DNA from 2 places in the Kitasatospora kazusensis genome. Region 1 is predicted to be linked to the other one. Evidence: riboswitches for the same ligand, from Rfam matches in the RefSeq annotation. Region 1 holds a riboswitch; the other holds the start of a gene.
The links. Region 1 has a riboswitch for glycine ahead of gcvP (aminomethyl-transferring glycine dehydrogenase). Riboswitches for the same ligand answer to the same signal wherever they lie in the genome.

Region 1 (7,372 bases):
TTCACCGCCGGCCCCTACCTCGACTCCACGGTCCGCGCGCTGCGACAGGCCTGGCAGCTGGCCCAGTCCTCCCGGGCCAGGCACCTGCCCCGCCTGCTGTCGATGCCCGGCCACTACGCGACCGCGCTGTGGCTGCACCACCCCGAGGTGGGCCCGGCGACCGACCTGCTGATCCCGCTCTCCCCGGCCCCGCTCGGCATCACCGCCCACCGGGTGTACCCGGCCGCCGACCTGCTGGCCCTGCTGGAGCGCTCCACCGCGCCCGCGCCGATGGTGCTCGGCGTCTCCTGACCCCTTCACTCTCACCCGGACGGCCGACCGTCCGCCCGGCACCGTCCGCCGCCGTCCGCCCGTCCGATCGGGTGAGCGGCGGCGGCCTGCTGTGCCGCATATCACCAAACGGCTGCGCGGCGGCCCCCGGAAGCCGACACTGGGTACCAGCGAGGCGGGGCATAGCCCTACCCGCTGAAGCGCCGGTTCACTCCTGGGCCGGCCGGAAGGATCCGACCAGCATGGCGGCCGCCCGGAAGCGGCCGTGGGGCGGGCCGGGCCGCAAGTGAAGCGAGGGTACGAGCTATGTGCCAGCACCGTCCTGAGTGCCCGTCGGCGGAGTCCTCCGACCGGGAGGCGGCCGTCCCGGTGGCCCGCCACCCGGAGCAGGGGTGGAGCCTGCTCTGCAACGGCGTCCTGCTCTTCGAGGACACCGGCGAACTGCTCCCCGACGGCCGGGTCATCGCCCCGCGCCGTCCGCTGGCGGTCACCGGCTGAGGCCGCGGACAGAAATCGGGGGCACCGACCACGTCGAAGGCCCCGGCGGAGAGAAAAACTCTCTCCACCGGGGCCTTCGACGCTACGCCGGCCGTATGCCCTTCAGGGGCGCGGGGAACTGCGCGGAACGGAAGGCTACGTCGCCGCACCGACCGCCTCGCTCAGCCCCCGCGTGCCCCCGAGCACCGCGGCCTCAGACGCCGTAGTCGTCCAGCGGCGGGCAGGAGCAGACCAGGTTGCGGTCGCCGTACGCGCCGTCGATCCGGCTCACCGGCGGCCAGTACTTGTCCGCCGGGTTGACGCCGGCCGGGAAGACGGCCTCCTGGCGGGTGTAGCCGTGCTCCCACTCACCGGCCATGACGGCGGCGGTGTGCGGGGCGTTGCGCAGCGGGTTGTCGTCCGCCGCCCACTCGCCGGAGCCGACCTTCTCGATCTCCGCGCGGATCTCGATCATCGCGGCGCAGAACCGGTCGATCTCGTGCAGGTCCTCGGACTCGGTCGGCTCGATCATCAGCGTGCCGGCCACCGGGAAGGACATGGTCGGGGCGTGGAAGCCGTAGTCGATCAGGCGCTTGGCGATGTCGTCCACGGTCACCCCCGTCTCCTTGGTGAGCGGACGCAGGTCGATGATGCACTCGTGCGCGACCAGGCCGCCGGGGCCGGTGTAGAGCACCGGGAAGTGCGGGGCCAGGCGCTTGGCGATGTAGTTGGCGTTCAGCACGGCGACCTGGGTCGCGTGCTTGAGGCCCTCGCCGCCCATCAGGCGGACGTACGCCCAGGAGATCGGCAGGATGGCCGCCGAGCCCCACGGCGCGGCCGAGATCGGGCCGACGCCGGTGGCCGGGCCGGCCTCGCTCTGCAGCGGGTGGTTCGGCAGGTACGGCGCGAGGTGCGAGCGCACCGCGACCGGGCCGACGCCGGGGCCGCCGCCGCCGTGCGGGATGCAGAAGGTCTTGTGCAGGTTCAGGTGCGAGACGTCCGCGCCGAACTTGCCCGGCTTGGCGAGGCCGACCAGGGCGTTCAGGTTGGCGCCGTCGACGTAGACCTGGCCGCCCGCGTCGTGCACGGCCGCGCAGATGTCGGTGATCTGGGTCTCGAACACGCCGTGGGTGGACGGGTAGGTGACCATCAGCACGGCGAGCTGGTCGCGGTGCTGGTCGATCTTGGCCTGGAGGTCCTCGACGTCGACGTCACCGTCGGTCAGGGTCTTGACGACCACGACCCGCATGCCGGCCATCACGGCGGAGGCCGCGTTGGTGCCGTGCGCGGAGGCCGGGATCAGGCAGATGTCGCGCTGGGTGTCGCCGTTGGCGTGGTGGTAGGCGCGGACGGCCAGCAGACCGGCCAGCTCGCCCTGCGAACCGGCGTTCGGCTGGATCGAGACCGCGTCGTAGCCGGTGACCTCGACGAGCTGCTGCTCCAGCTGGCGGATCAGCGTCAGGAAGCCCTGCGCCTGGTCGATCGGCGCGAAGGGGTGCAGCTGGCCGAACTCGGGCCAGGTGACCGGCTCCATCTCGGTGGTCGCGTTGAGCTTCATGGTGCAGGAGCCCAGCGGGATCATGCCGCGGTCCAGCGCGTAGTCGCGGTCCGACAGGCGGCGCAGGTAGCGCAGCATGGCGGTCTCGGACCGGTGGCTGTGGAAGACCGGGTGGGTCAGGTACTCGTCGGTGCGCAGCAGCGCGGCGGGCAGCGCGTCGGCGGCCTCGTCGATCTCGGCGCCGATGACGCCGAAGGCGGACCAGACGGCGGCCAGGTGCTCGCGGGTGGTGGTCTCGTCGCAGGAGACCGAGATCAGGTCCTCGCCGTCCTGGTAGACGTTGACGCCGTTGGCGCGCGCGGCGGCGGCGACCTCGGCGGCGCGGCCCGGGACGCGGGCGGTGACGGTGTCGAAGAACCCGTCGTGCAGCAGCTCGACGCCCCCGGCGCGCAGGCCGGTGGCCAGCGCGGCGGCGTAGCGGTGGGTGCGGCGGGCGATGTCGGCCAGGCCGTCGGGGCCGTGGTAGACGGCGTACATCGAGGCCATCACGGCCAGCAGCACCTGGGCGGTGCAGATGTTGGAGGTGGCCTTCTCGCGGCGGATGTGCTGCTCGCGGGTCTGCAGGGCCAGGCGGTAGGCGCGGTTGCCGTCGGCGTCGACGGAGACGCCGACCAGGCGGCCGGGCAGGTTGCGGGCGTACTCGGCGCGCACGGCCAGGTAGCCGGCGTGCGGGCCGCCGAAGCCCATCGGGACACCGAAGCGCTGCGAGGTGCCGCAGGCGATGTCGGCGCCGAGCGAGCCCGGCGACTTGAGCAGGGTCAGGGCCAGCAGGTCGGCGGCGACGGCGACGATCGCGCCCAGACCGTGCGCCTGCTCGATCACCGGGGCGAGGTCGCGGACCGCGCCGGAGGCACCCGGGTACTGGAGCAGCACGCCGAAGACGCCGCGCTCGGCGATCTCGGCGGGGATGCCGGCCGAGAGGTCGGCGACGACCACCTCGACGCCGGTCGGCTCGGCGCGGGTCCGGATCACGGCCACGGTCTGCGGCAGCGTGTCGGCGTCGACCAGGAAGACGCCGTTCTTGACCTTGCCGACGCGGCGGGCCAGCGCCATCGCCTCGGCGGCGGCGGTGCCCTCGTCCAGCAGGGAGGAGCCGGAGGTGGCCAGGCCGGTCAGGTCGGAGACCAGGGTCTGGAAGTTGATCAGGGCCTCCAGGCGGCCCTGCGAGATCTCCGGCTGGTACGGCGTGTAGGCGGTGTACCAGGCCGGGCTCTCCAGCACGTTGCGCAGGATCACCGGCGGGGTGAACGTGCCGTAGTAGCCGAGGCCGATCATCGGCTGCAGCACCTGGTTGTTCGAGGCCAGCTCGCGCAGCTCGGCGAGCACCTGGGCCTCGCTCCGGCCGTCCGGGAGGGCGAGGGCGGTGAGGCTGCGGATCGCCTCGGGCACGGCGGCGGCGGACAGCTCGTCGAGCGAGCCGTAGCCGACGTGCGCGAGCATCTTGTCCTGCGCGGCCGCGTCCGGGCCGATGTGGCGGGTCTCGAAGGGGCTGGCCTGCTCGAGCTCGGTGAGCGTCGCGTCGCTGTGGCGACCGTTGGTCGGCTGGGCGTTCATGGGGGTCGAGGCCTCCTGGTCACGGACCGGCTGGGGTGCGCACACCTGATGAGCCTCTGCCGCCGTGGGACAGCGGGGCTCTCCGGGTACGGACCCGACAGGCCTCCCCCTCTGTCATCGGTACCTGAGAGCTTCACCCGCACGGGATGCCCGAGGGCGGCCCGTCGGCTTGCACCGTCGGTGAGGGTGGGTGTCGCCGGCTCCCTCGCCGGCGGTCCTGCCCTACTTTCCAGAGTGACCTATCCCACACGGTACGGATGCCTGAGAGATTCCGGGGAGGAGTTGCTCCTTCGGCGCCCCTGCCTCGTGTTTCCGGAGGTGGGGACTCTCCCGCGCGGGCTCGGCGGTCGCGCCCAGGGTACCAGCGCAAACCCTCCGGATCACGGGCCGTGTCAGGTAGGTCGGGACGAATACGGACGACCCCGGACGACCCCGGACGGACCAGTTCCGTCCCGTACGGCGGCGCTCGGGTAGCCGCCGCCCGTTTGATGGCTTTTCGTATGAGATGGCGGATGGACAGCTCCTCCAGCCGCCCTCCGACCTATCCAGGAGCGTTGCACTGGAGGACAGCGTGCAGACCGATATCGATCCGCGAGACCTGATCGGACACAAGGCGGTCGACCGGAACGGTGACAAGATCGGCACGGTCGACGAGGTGTATCTCGACGACGCGACCGGTGAGCCCGAGTGGGCTGCGGTGCGGACCGGGATCTTCGGCCGGGACGCCTTCGTCCCGCTGACCACCAGCGAGTTCTCGGGCGAGGAACTCAAGGTCCCGTACGACAAATCGCTGATCAAGGAGTCGCCGGACTTCGGCGTGGGCCAGCACCTCTCCCCGGCCCAGGAGCTCCAGCTCTACCGCTACTACGGGCTGGACACCAACGGCGCCGCCCCGCCGCCGACGGCCGCCAACGGTTCCCGGAACAGCAACGGCGACCACGACTTCGGCAGCACCCCGAAGAACACCGGCCCGGGTGGCACCGCGGCGAACGGCACGCCGCCGATGGCGTTCGCCGCCGCGACCGCAGTAGCAGACCAGCAGAAGCCCGCCTCGACCCTTGAGAAGCCGATGACCAGCGCGCCCATGACCACCGCTCCCATGTCCGCCCACACCGAGGCCGACACCCGCAACCTGAACCCCCCGACCGTCGAACGGCCGGTCCCCCAGGCCGCGGCGACCAGCTCCCCCAACGGCCCGGTGGAGATCACCTGCCGCGAGGAACGGCTGGAGATCACCACCGAGTGGCACACCGTCGGCACCGCGACGCTGCGCAAGTACGTCACCACCGAGGCGGTCGAGCGCCGGGTGCCGGTGGTCCGCGAGCGCGTCCGGGTCGAGCGTGTCCCGGTCACCGAGGCCGAGCGGGCCGCGCTGAGCGAGCAGGAGATCGCCGAGGCGGTGGAGGAGGTGACCCTGCGCGAGGAGCGGCCGGTGGTGCACAAGTACCTGGCGCCGATCGAGCGGGTCCGCCTGGTCGTCGAGCGGTACACCGAGGAGGCACTGATCCGCGAGGACCTGCGCCGCGAGCAGGTCGAGATCCAGGACTCCTCGATGCCCACCGCGGCCTCCGCCGCGTCGGCGGCCCCGCCGGCCGGCGCCGCGATGCCGGGCAACTCCCGTCCCGAGCCGCTGCGCCCGTCCTGACGGCCGGTACCGGCGCAACGGCTCCGGCCCGGGCCTGACGGCTGCCCGTGAGGCCCTGACCCCTCGTCAAGGGGCCGGGGCCTCACGCCGTCCAAAGATTCACCGATCGATATTTGACATAGTGAAGTATCTGGGGGCATCGTTACTTCAGTTCGTTTACTTTCGTCGCCTGAAGCGCCTGCGCCGGGCGGCCCTGAACTGGAGGAATGACCCGTGAGTGAGGCACCACAGCCCACCGCCACGGCCTCGAAGCCGAGCAGCGCACGTGTGCTCCCCGCCCTGGTACTGGCGATGCTGGCGTACAGCGTGGTGCAGACCGCGGTCGTCCCGATCCTGCCGTCGCTGGCCAAGGAGCTGAACGTCAGCGGCTCCAACATCACCTGGCTGATGACGGCCAACCTGCTCTCGGCCGCCGTGCTGACCCCGCTGCTCGGCCGCTTCGGCGACCTGCGCGGTCGCAAGCCGATGCTGATGATCTCGCTGGCCGGCCTGATCGCCGGTTCCGCGCTCGCGGTCAGCACCCACTCCTTCACCTGGCTGGTGGTCGCCCGCGTCCTGCAGGGCGTCGGCGGTGGTGTGCTGCCGCTCGCGATCAGCATCGTCCGCGACGAGCTGCCCAAGGAGAAGGTCACCGGCGGCGTCGCCGCCATCAGCGCCTCGATGGGCGTCGGCTCGGGCCTCGGCCTGGTCGCCACCGGCCTGCTGCTGGAGCACTGGAGCTACAAGTCCATCTTCTGGATGGGCCTGGTCTTCGGACTGATCGCCGCCGCCCTGGTCGCCTTCCGCGTCCCCAAGGACCCGGTGACCGACAAGGAGGGCGGCGCCGACCCGCTCGGCGCGATCACCCTGGCCGGCTGGCTCTCCGCGCTGCTGGTCGCCGTCAGCCAGGGCAACGAGTGGGGCTGGACCTCGAACAAGACCCTCGGCCTGTTCGCCGTCGCGGCCGTCGTCGCGCTGGTCTGGATCATCATCGAGACCAAGGTCGCGCACCCGCTCGTCGACATGAAGATGATGTCCCGTCCGGCCGTCGCCTTCACCAACATCTCCGGCCTGCTCATCGGCTTCGGGATGTACGGCTCGTTCATGGTGATCAGCAACTTCGCGCAGACCCCGGCGAAGTTCACCCACTACGGCTTCACCGCCACCGTGCTGCACGCCGGTGTGATGCTGCTCCCCTCGGCCGTCGGCTCGATGCTCGCCGCCCCGGTCGGCGCCCTGCTGATCGCCCGCCGCGGGCCGCGCCTGCCGCTGGTGCTCGGTGGCGCGCTCGGCGCCGTCGCGATGGCGTACCTGGCCCTGCGGCACAGCGCCGAGGGTGACATCTACACCGCCTCCGCCGTGTTCGGCCTCGGCGTGGGCCTCGCCTACGCCGCCATGCCGGCCTACATCAACGGCGCCGTGCCGATCGAACAGAGCGGCATCGCCAACGGCATGAACGCGGTGCTGCGCACCGTCGGCGGCGCCATCGGCACCGCCGTGATGGCCGCGATCCTGACCGGCGACACCATCAAGGGCCTGCCGATCCCGCTGCCGACCCTGGACGCGTACAAGCACGCGTTCTGGACGACGGCCGCGATGTGCCTGGTCGCCGCCGTGGTGCCGTTCGCGATCCGCCGCATCAAGCCCGCCGCCACCGCGGCGGCGCAGAGCCCCAGCCCCGAGCTGGCCAAGACCGACGCCTGACGAGGCGTCCACCCTCGCGCCCGGGGACAGGGCGCGAGGGGACTGGGCCCCGACCGGTCGATGAGGGCATCGCGACCGCCAGAGGCCCAGCCCGACAAACGGCCCCGCAGCTGAAACCAGCTGCGGGGCCGTTGTGCTTCGCCAGCGGGCAACCGGGCAACCAGAACAGGGGCGCGTGGGGGTAC
Region 2 (7,372 bases), on a different contig from region 1:
TCTGGGGCTGCCTGGGCCGAACGACGGCGTCGGGGACGTTGCTCGTCTCCGGGGCCTCGGTGTTCTGCTGGCTGCGGCTGACGCGGCTGCGGTGGGGTTGCCAGTGAAGAATCCCGCAGCGAAGCGGACTGATTCGCCGCCGGTCAGGAAGGGGCGGCTGCTCCACTCCCTCGCTGAGGCGGCGGAGCACCTGGGAGTAGCGGTGTCGTGGCTCCGTACTGAGTCCTCCGCCGGAAGGGTCCCGTACCGGCTGATCGGGAGTCACCGGATGTTCAGCGAGGAGGACCTCGAGCAGATCGTGAAGGACGCCTACCGGCCGAGCAGTGGGAGGACTCGGTACGGCAGACGCTGACCCGGTCCGCCGGCTGGTACCGGCGTAGGGAGAGCAGGCGTAGCCGTGCCTATCGGGCTGCTCTACGGCTTCGCCGGGAGACCAGAAACCCCTGGTCAGTGTTCTGCTGACCAGGGGTTCGCCAGGGACTTTCCAGGGACTTTCAGAGCCGTCCGAGGGACTTTTCAGGGACTTTCTGCCGTGCAAGCCGGGAAGCCGGTGACAGCTCTGAAAGGATCAAACCCGCAGGTCAGAGCCTGTCTTCTAGCACTCGATGACGTTGACCGCGAGGCCGCCGCGCGAGGTCTCCTTGTACTTGACCTTCATGTCGGCGCCGGTCTCCTTCATGGTCTTGATGGCCTTGTCGAGGGAGACGTGGTGCCGGCCGTCGCCGCGCAGGGCCATCCGGGCGGCGGTGATGGCCTTGACCGAGGCCATGCCGTTGCGCTCGATGCACGGGATCTGGACCAGGCCGCCGACCGGGTCGCAGGTGAGGCCGAGGTTGTGCTCGATGCCGATCTCGGCGGCGTTCTCGACCTGCTCGGGGGAGCCGCCGAGGACCTCGGCCAGGCCGCCGGCCGCCATCGAGCAGGCGGAGCCGACCTCGCCCTGGCAGCCGACCTCGGCGCCGGAGATCGAGGCGTTCTCCTTGAAGAGCATGCCGATCGCGCCGGCCGCCAGCAGGAAGCGGACGATGCCGTCGTCGTCGGCGCCCGGGATGAAGTTCAGGAAGTAGTGCAGGACGGCCGGGATGATGCCCGCCGCGCCGTTGGTCGGCGCGGTGACCACCCGCTGGCCGGAGGCGTTCTCCTCGTTGACCGCCATCGCGTAGAGCGTCACCCACTCCATCGCGTTGGCCGGCCCGATGCCCTCGGCGCGCAGCGCCCGGGCGCCCGAGGCGGCCCGGCGGCGGACCTTCAGGCCGCCCGGCAGGATGCCCTCGCGGGACATGCCGGCCGCGACGCACTCCTGCATGACGCGCCAGATCTCCAGCAGCCCGGTCCGGATCTCCGCCTCGCTGCGCCAGGCCTTCTCGTTCTCCAGCATCAGGCCGGAGATCGACAGCCCGGTCTCCCGGGTGAGGCGCAGCAGTTCCTCGCCGGTGCGGAAGGGGTAGCGCAGGGCGGTGTCGTCGGGCTTGACCCGGTCCGCGCCGATCGCGTCCTCGTCCACCACGAAGCCGCCGCCGACGGAGTAGTACGTCTTCTCCATGACCGGCGCGCCGTTGCCGTCGTACGCGAACAGCGTCATGCCGTTGGCGTGGTACGGCAGCGAGCGGCGGCGGTGCAGGATCAGCTGGGTGTCGGTGTCGAAGGCGATCTCGTGGGTGCCCAGCAGGTGCAGGCGCTTGTCGGCCTTGATCCGCTCGACGTCCCGGTCGGCCTGGTCGACGTCGACCGTGCGCGGGGAGTTGCCCTCCAGGCCCAGCAGGACGGCCTTCGGCGTGCCGTGGCCGTGTCCGGTCGCGCCGAGCGAGCCGAACAGCTCGGCCCGGACGGAGGAGACCTCGGCCAGCAGTCCCTCGGACTTCAGCCGGCGGGCGAACATCCGGGCCGCCCGCATCGGGCCGACGGTGTGGGAGCTGGAGGGCCCGATGCCGATGGAGAAGAGGTCGAACACGCTGAGGGCCACGGGGGACGTCCTTGTCAGGTCTCGTGGAAAGGCAGAAAGGCAGAAAAGCGGGAGCGCAGAACTGCATGGCGCGGCATGGCACGGGGCACCGCAGCCACGTTCCAGTGTGCGCGGTGCCCCGGGGTTTCGGAAGGCGCGACGGGGGTAGTGCCGCGCCTTCCAAAGGAAGAACGGATTACAGGTTCGGGTACAGCGGGTACTTCGCGGCCAGCGCGGCGACGCGGGCGCTCAGAACGGCCGTCCGGGCCTCGTCGAAGCCCGGGAGCAGCGTCTCGGCGATGATCTCCGCGACTTCGCGGAAGTCCTCGGCCTGGAAGCCGCGGGTGGCCAGCGCCGGGGTGCCGATCCGCAGGCCGGAGGTGACCATCGGCGGGCGCGGGTCGTTCGGGACGGCGTTCCGGTTGACCGTGATGCCGACCGCGTGCAGGCGGTCCTCGGCCTGCTGGCCGTCCAGCTCGCTGTTGCGCAGGTCCACCAGGACCAGGTGCACGTCGGTGCCGCCGGACAGCACGGACACACCGGCGGCGGTGGCGTCGTCCTGGAGCAGGCGCTCGGCGAGGATCTTGGCGCCCTCCAGGGTGCGGACCTGGCGCTCCTTGAACTCCTCGGAGGCGGCGACCTTGAAGGCCACGGCCTTGCCGGCGATGACGTGCTCCAGCGGGCCGCCCTGCTGGCCGGGGAAGACCGCGGAGTTGATCTTCTTGGCGTACTCGGCCTTGCAGAGGATGACGCCGCCGCGCGGGCCGCCCAGGGTCTTGTGGGTGGTGGTGGTGACCACGTCGGCGTACGGCACCGGGGAGGGGTGCAGGCCCGCGGCGACCAGACCGGCGAAGTGCGCCATGTCGACCATGAGCAGGGCGCCGACCTCGTCGGCGATCCGGCGGAACTCGGCGAAGTCCAGCTGGCGCGGGTAGGCGGACCAGCCGGCGATGATCAGCTTGGGCTGGGTCTCCTTGGCCAGGCGCTCGACCTCGGCCATGTCCACCACGCCGGTCTCGTCCACGTGGTACGCGGCCACGTTGTAGAGCTTGCCGGAGAAGTTGATCTTCATGCCGTGGGTCAGGTGGCCGCCGTGGGCCAGGCTCAGGCCCAGGATGGTGTCGCCCGGCTGGATCAGCGCGAACATCGCCGCGGCGTTGGCCTGCGCGCCGGAGTGCGGCTGCACGTTGGCGTGCTCGGCGCCGAACAGCTCCTTGATCCGGTCGATCGCGATCTGCTCGACCACGTCGACGTGCTCGCAGCCGCCGTAGTAGCGCTTGCCGGGGTAGCCCTCGGCGTACTTGTTGGTCAGGACCGAGCCCTGGGCCTCCATGACCGCCACCGGGGCGAAGTTCTCGGAGGCGATCATCTCAAGGGTGGTCTGCTGGCGGTGCAGCTCGGCGTCGACCGCGGCGGCGATCTCGGGGTCGAGTGCGTGCAGGGACTGGTTCAGAACCGTCATGGTGGGTCTTCCCGTCATGGGGCTTCCGCGTCCGGCACGACCGAGAAGGGGGATGGCCGGGCGGCGCGGAGGGCAGTGGACCAAGGGGGAAGGGCGGCCGCCGCGCTGCGGCCGCCCCCGGCAGGAGGTTGGGTCAGGCGCCGATGAAGGCGTCGTACTCGGCCGAGCTGAGCAGCTCGTCCTGGACGGACTCGACCTGGACCTTGAACAGCCAGGCGTTGCCGAACGGGTCCGCGTTCACCGAGGCCGGGTCGTCCACGACGTCCGTGTTGACCTCGGTGACCTTGCCGGTGACCGGCGAGTACAGGTCACTGACCGACTTGGTGGACTCCAGCTCGCCGCAGGTCTCACCGGCCTCGACCTCTGCGCCGACCTCGGGCAGCTGGACGTAGACGATGTCACCGAGCGCGTCGGCCGCGTGCTTGGTGATGCCGATGGTCGACACGCCGTCCTCGACGGCGGTCAGCCACTCGTGCTCCTTGCTGTACTGCAGGTTCGTGGGGTTGCTCATGGCGTCATTCTCCAGGATCGCAAGAGGGTAGGGCGCAGCCGTCCGCTGAGCGGACCGGACCGGACCAGAGGGGTGATGGAGCCGGACTGGGGTCCCCGCCGGGAACGGCCGCCCGGCGGCACGGTGGACCCGTGCCCGGCAGGCCGGCCGGCGGAGTCGCTCAGCGGGCGCGCTTGTAGAACGGCAGCGCGACGACCTCGACCGGCTCGTGCTTGCCGCGGACGTCCACGGCCACCGCGGTGCCGGGCGCGGCGTGGGCCGCGTCCACGTACGCGATGGCGATCGGCTTGCCGAGGGTGGGGGAGGGGGCGCCGGAGGTGATCCGCCCGATCGGGGTGCCGTCCGTGCTGACGACCGCGTACTCGGCGCGCGGGACGCGCTTGCCCTCGGAGACCAGGCCGACCAGCTTGCGCGGAGGGTTGGACTCGGCCTCGGCGGCCGCGGCCTCCAGCGCCTTGCGGCCGACGAACTCGCCGTTGTTGGTGGTCTTGTCGAAGCGGACGACCCGGCCCAGGCCCGCGTCGAACGGCGTCAGGTCGGTGTTCAGCTCGTGCCCGTACAGCGGCATGCCCGCCTCCAGGCGCAGCGTGTCGCGGCAGGACAGGCCGCACGGGACGAGGCCGACGGGGGCGCCCGCCTCGGTCAGCGCGTTCCAGATGTGCTCGGCGTCGGCGGGGGCGCAGAAGATCTCGAAGCCGTCCTCGCCGGTGTAGCCGGTGCGGGCGAGCTCGACGTTCCGGCCGGCCACCACGGCGGGCAGGATCGCGTAGTACTTCAGGCCGGGCAGGTCGGCGTCGGTCTGCGAGGCCAGGATGCCGTTCGCCTCCGGGCCCTGGACGGCGAGCAGCGCGTACGCGTCCCGGTCGTCGCGGACGACGGCGTCGAAGCCGGCCGCGCGCTCGGTCAGCGCGTCCAGCACGACCTGCGCGTTGGAGGCGTTGGCGACGACCATGAACTCGGTCTCGCCGGTGCGGTAGACGATCAGGTCGTCCAGGATGCCGCCGTCCTCGCGGCAGATCATCGTGTAGCGGGCGCGCAGCTCGCCGAGCGCGGAGATGAAGCCGACCAGCGCGTGGTCGAGCAGCTCGCCGGCCTGCGGGCCGGTCACGGTGATCTCGCCCATGTGCGAGAGGTCGAAGAGGCCGGCCTTGGTGCGGACGGCCAGGTGCTCCTCGCGCTCGCTGCCGTAGCGCAGCGGCATGTCCCAGCCCGCGAAGTCGGTCATCGTGGCGCCGAGCGAGCGGTGCAGCGCGTCGAGCGCGGTGAGACGGGGAACGGCCTGCTCAACAGACATGACGGTGGCTCCTTGGCTGGGCACTCAGGGGTGGCACGCGGGGCGTGTGACCTGCGTACGGGCATGCGGGGGCGAAGTCTCCCCATCTGTCGTCGCAACCTGAGAGCTTCACCGCCACTGTCCCGAGGACAAGGATGGCGGCTTGCACCGTGGGTGGGCGCACGGCGCGGCCGTGTCCACTTTCCAGATGTGCCTAGCCCGTGCGGTAGGGGTGCCTGAGAGATTCCGGGGAGGACTTGCTCCTTCGGCGCCGGCCCGTGCCCGTGGGGGCACTCCGGACTCTCCCGCGCGGGTTCGAGCGGCCGTTATGGAGTTGAGGGTCCTACTGGGAAGACGCGCCCATCATGGCATGCCGCGCGGGCGCACGGGAGAGGGGCCCGGATCTCCCTGTCATCTCGGCGGCCTCGCCGGTCCTCCTGCGGTACCGGCCCGACCGCTACCCTCTTGATGTCGGTCAACACGGGCACGAGGGGCGGTACCAGAGGCGGATGGACGACCCGGCGGTAGGGACACAGTCATGGGCCGAGCCGGGGACGGCTCCGCAGGGCGGCGGTTGGCCCGCCAACGAGTTGGAGCAGGTGCTCACGGCCGCGCTCGGCGACCCGGGCGCCACGCCCAGGGTGATCGAGGTGCTGGCCCGCAGCCAGCTGTGGATCCCGCTGCCGGCCGGGGCCGATCCGCAGGGCCAGGCGCTGGACCTGCCGACGATCGAGCTGGCCGGCTCCCCGTACGTACCGGTCTTCTCCTCGCAGGAGCAGTTCCTCCAGCACGCCCCCGGCGTGCCGTTCGCCATCGCCCCGGCCTGGGAGTTCGCCCGCGGGCTGCCGCTCGGCATCGGCATCGCCGTCAACCCGGAGGCGCCGGTCGGCATCCCGGTGCCGCCCGAGGGGGTCGGTGAGCTGCGGCGCGGTCCGCAGGAGGCCCGTTGGGAGCAGCAGGCGGCCGGCCGGGCGGAGGGCGGCCGGGTCGCGCTGCGGGAGCCGGAGCCGCACGAGGAGCCGTACGCCTTCCTGGCCGCCGCGATCACCGAGATGTCCCAGCTGCCGGGCGTGCTGACGGCCCGTCGGGCGCTGGCGAGCGTGGAGGGGGAGGCGCCGGCGCTGTTCGTCGGCGTCCAGCTGGACCCGGCCTGGGCCGCCGACCCCGCCCACGTCAACGAGGCGCTCGGCCGCGCCCTGGGAACCGCCCCGCCGCCCTGGGGCGTCCACCTGGTGCTCCTCGACCTGGTCGCCGACCCGGTGGTCGAGTGGCTGCTGACCCGGGTGCGGCCGTTCTACGCCAGGGGCTGAGGGGGCCGGCCGTGCGCGGCCCCGGATGCGCGCAACTGCGCGCAAGCGGGCCCGACGGCACCGGAATCTCCCGCCGCGCGCAGTGGGCCGCGCCCCTGGGGCCGGGTGTGGGCGGTGAAGCATAGGCTGCCCCCCGACACGTGGCCCCGACAAGCGGGGACGACGCAGAGAGGACTCGACGTGAGCGCCGGAGCGGCAGGCGGCAACGCGCTGGAACGCGCCCTGCGCGAGGTCGCGCCGGAGCGCTACGACGCGTACGAGAACCTGCTCCGCGCCCTCGCCGAGGGCCAGGTCTGGATGCTGCTCTGGCACGGCAGTCCGGGCAGCCCGGACGCCCAGTACGGGAACATGGACGTCGCCGGACAGGGCTACGCCCCCGCCGCCACCTCCTCCGGGCAGCTCGCCGCCAGCGGCTGGGCCCGGGCGCACGAGGTGATCTCCGGCCCGGAGATCGCCGCCGCGCTCTACCGCACCCGCTGGGGCCTCTGGCTCGACCCGCACGTCCCCGGCGGCGGCGTCGGCATCCCGTGGGCCGACCTCAGACGGGTGGCCGGCGGCCTGGACCGGCTGCCGGCCGGGCCGCTCGGGCTGAGCGAGCCGCAGGTGTCCGCGCCGCAGTTCTACGCGCTGCTCGAACAGCAGGCCGTCGACGTCCGGCCCGTCCGGGCGCTCCGCCGGGCCTGGGTGCGCCCCGCGCTCGGCGAGCCGTACCTCGCGATCGGCCTCGACCTGTACGACACCTCGCCGCCCGCCGTCGAGGCCGTCCGGGCCCTGGTGCAGCGGGCGCTCCCGCACGCGCCCGAGGGCCTCGCCGTCTCCACCGTGGTGCTGGCCGACGACTACGATCCGGTCGCGTTGTGGATGCGCGCGCACG

Region 2: another riboswitch for glycine. It lies ahead of gcvT (glycine cleavage system aminomethyltransferase GcvT); the one in region 1 lies ahead of gcvP (aminomethyl-transferring glycine dehydrogenase).

Annotation. Positions count from the first base shown of each region.
Region 1 covers NZ_BAAANT010000051.1:32,686-40,057, forward strand. Annotated here, with positions in the region: gene ABD330_RS28490 (hypothetical protein) at 1-291, shown strand, start outside; gene ABD330_RS28495 (DUF5999 family protein) at 577-768, shown strand; gene gcvP (aminomethyl-transferring glycine dehydrogenase) at 962-3,859, opposite strand; glycine riboswitch at 3,964-4,097, opposite strand; glycine riboswitch at 4,099-4,202, opposite strand; gene ABD330_RS28505 (PRC and DUF2382 domain-containing protein) at 4,431-5,504, shown strand; gene ABD330_RS28510 (MFS transporter) at 5,718-7,187, shown strand.
Region 2 covers NZ_BAAANT010000002.1:341,303-348,674, forward strand. Annotated here, with positions in the region: gene ABD330_RS03570 (helix-turn-helix domain-containing protein) at 1-352, shown strand, start outside; gene ABD330_RS03575 (L-serine ammonia-lyase) at 596-1,963, opposite strand; gene ABD330_RS03580 (serine hydroxymethyltransferase) at 2,139-3,404, opposite strand; gene gcvH (glycine cleavage system protein GcvH) at 3,538-3,915, opposite strand; gene gcvT (glycine cleavage system aminomethyltransferase GcvT) at 4,076-5,209, opposite strand; glycine riboswitch at 5,403-5,506, opposite strand; gene ABD330_RS03595 (enhanced serine sensitivity protein SseB) at 5,698-6,498, shown strand; gene ABD330_RS03600 (enhanced serine sensitivity protein SseB C-terminal domain-containing protein) at 6,679-7,372, shown strand, end outside.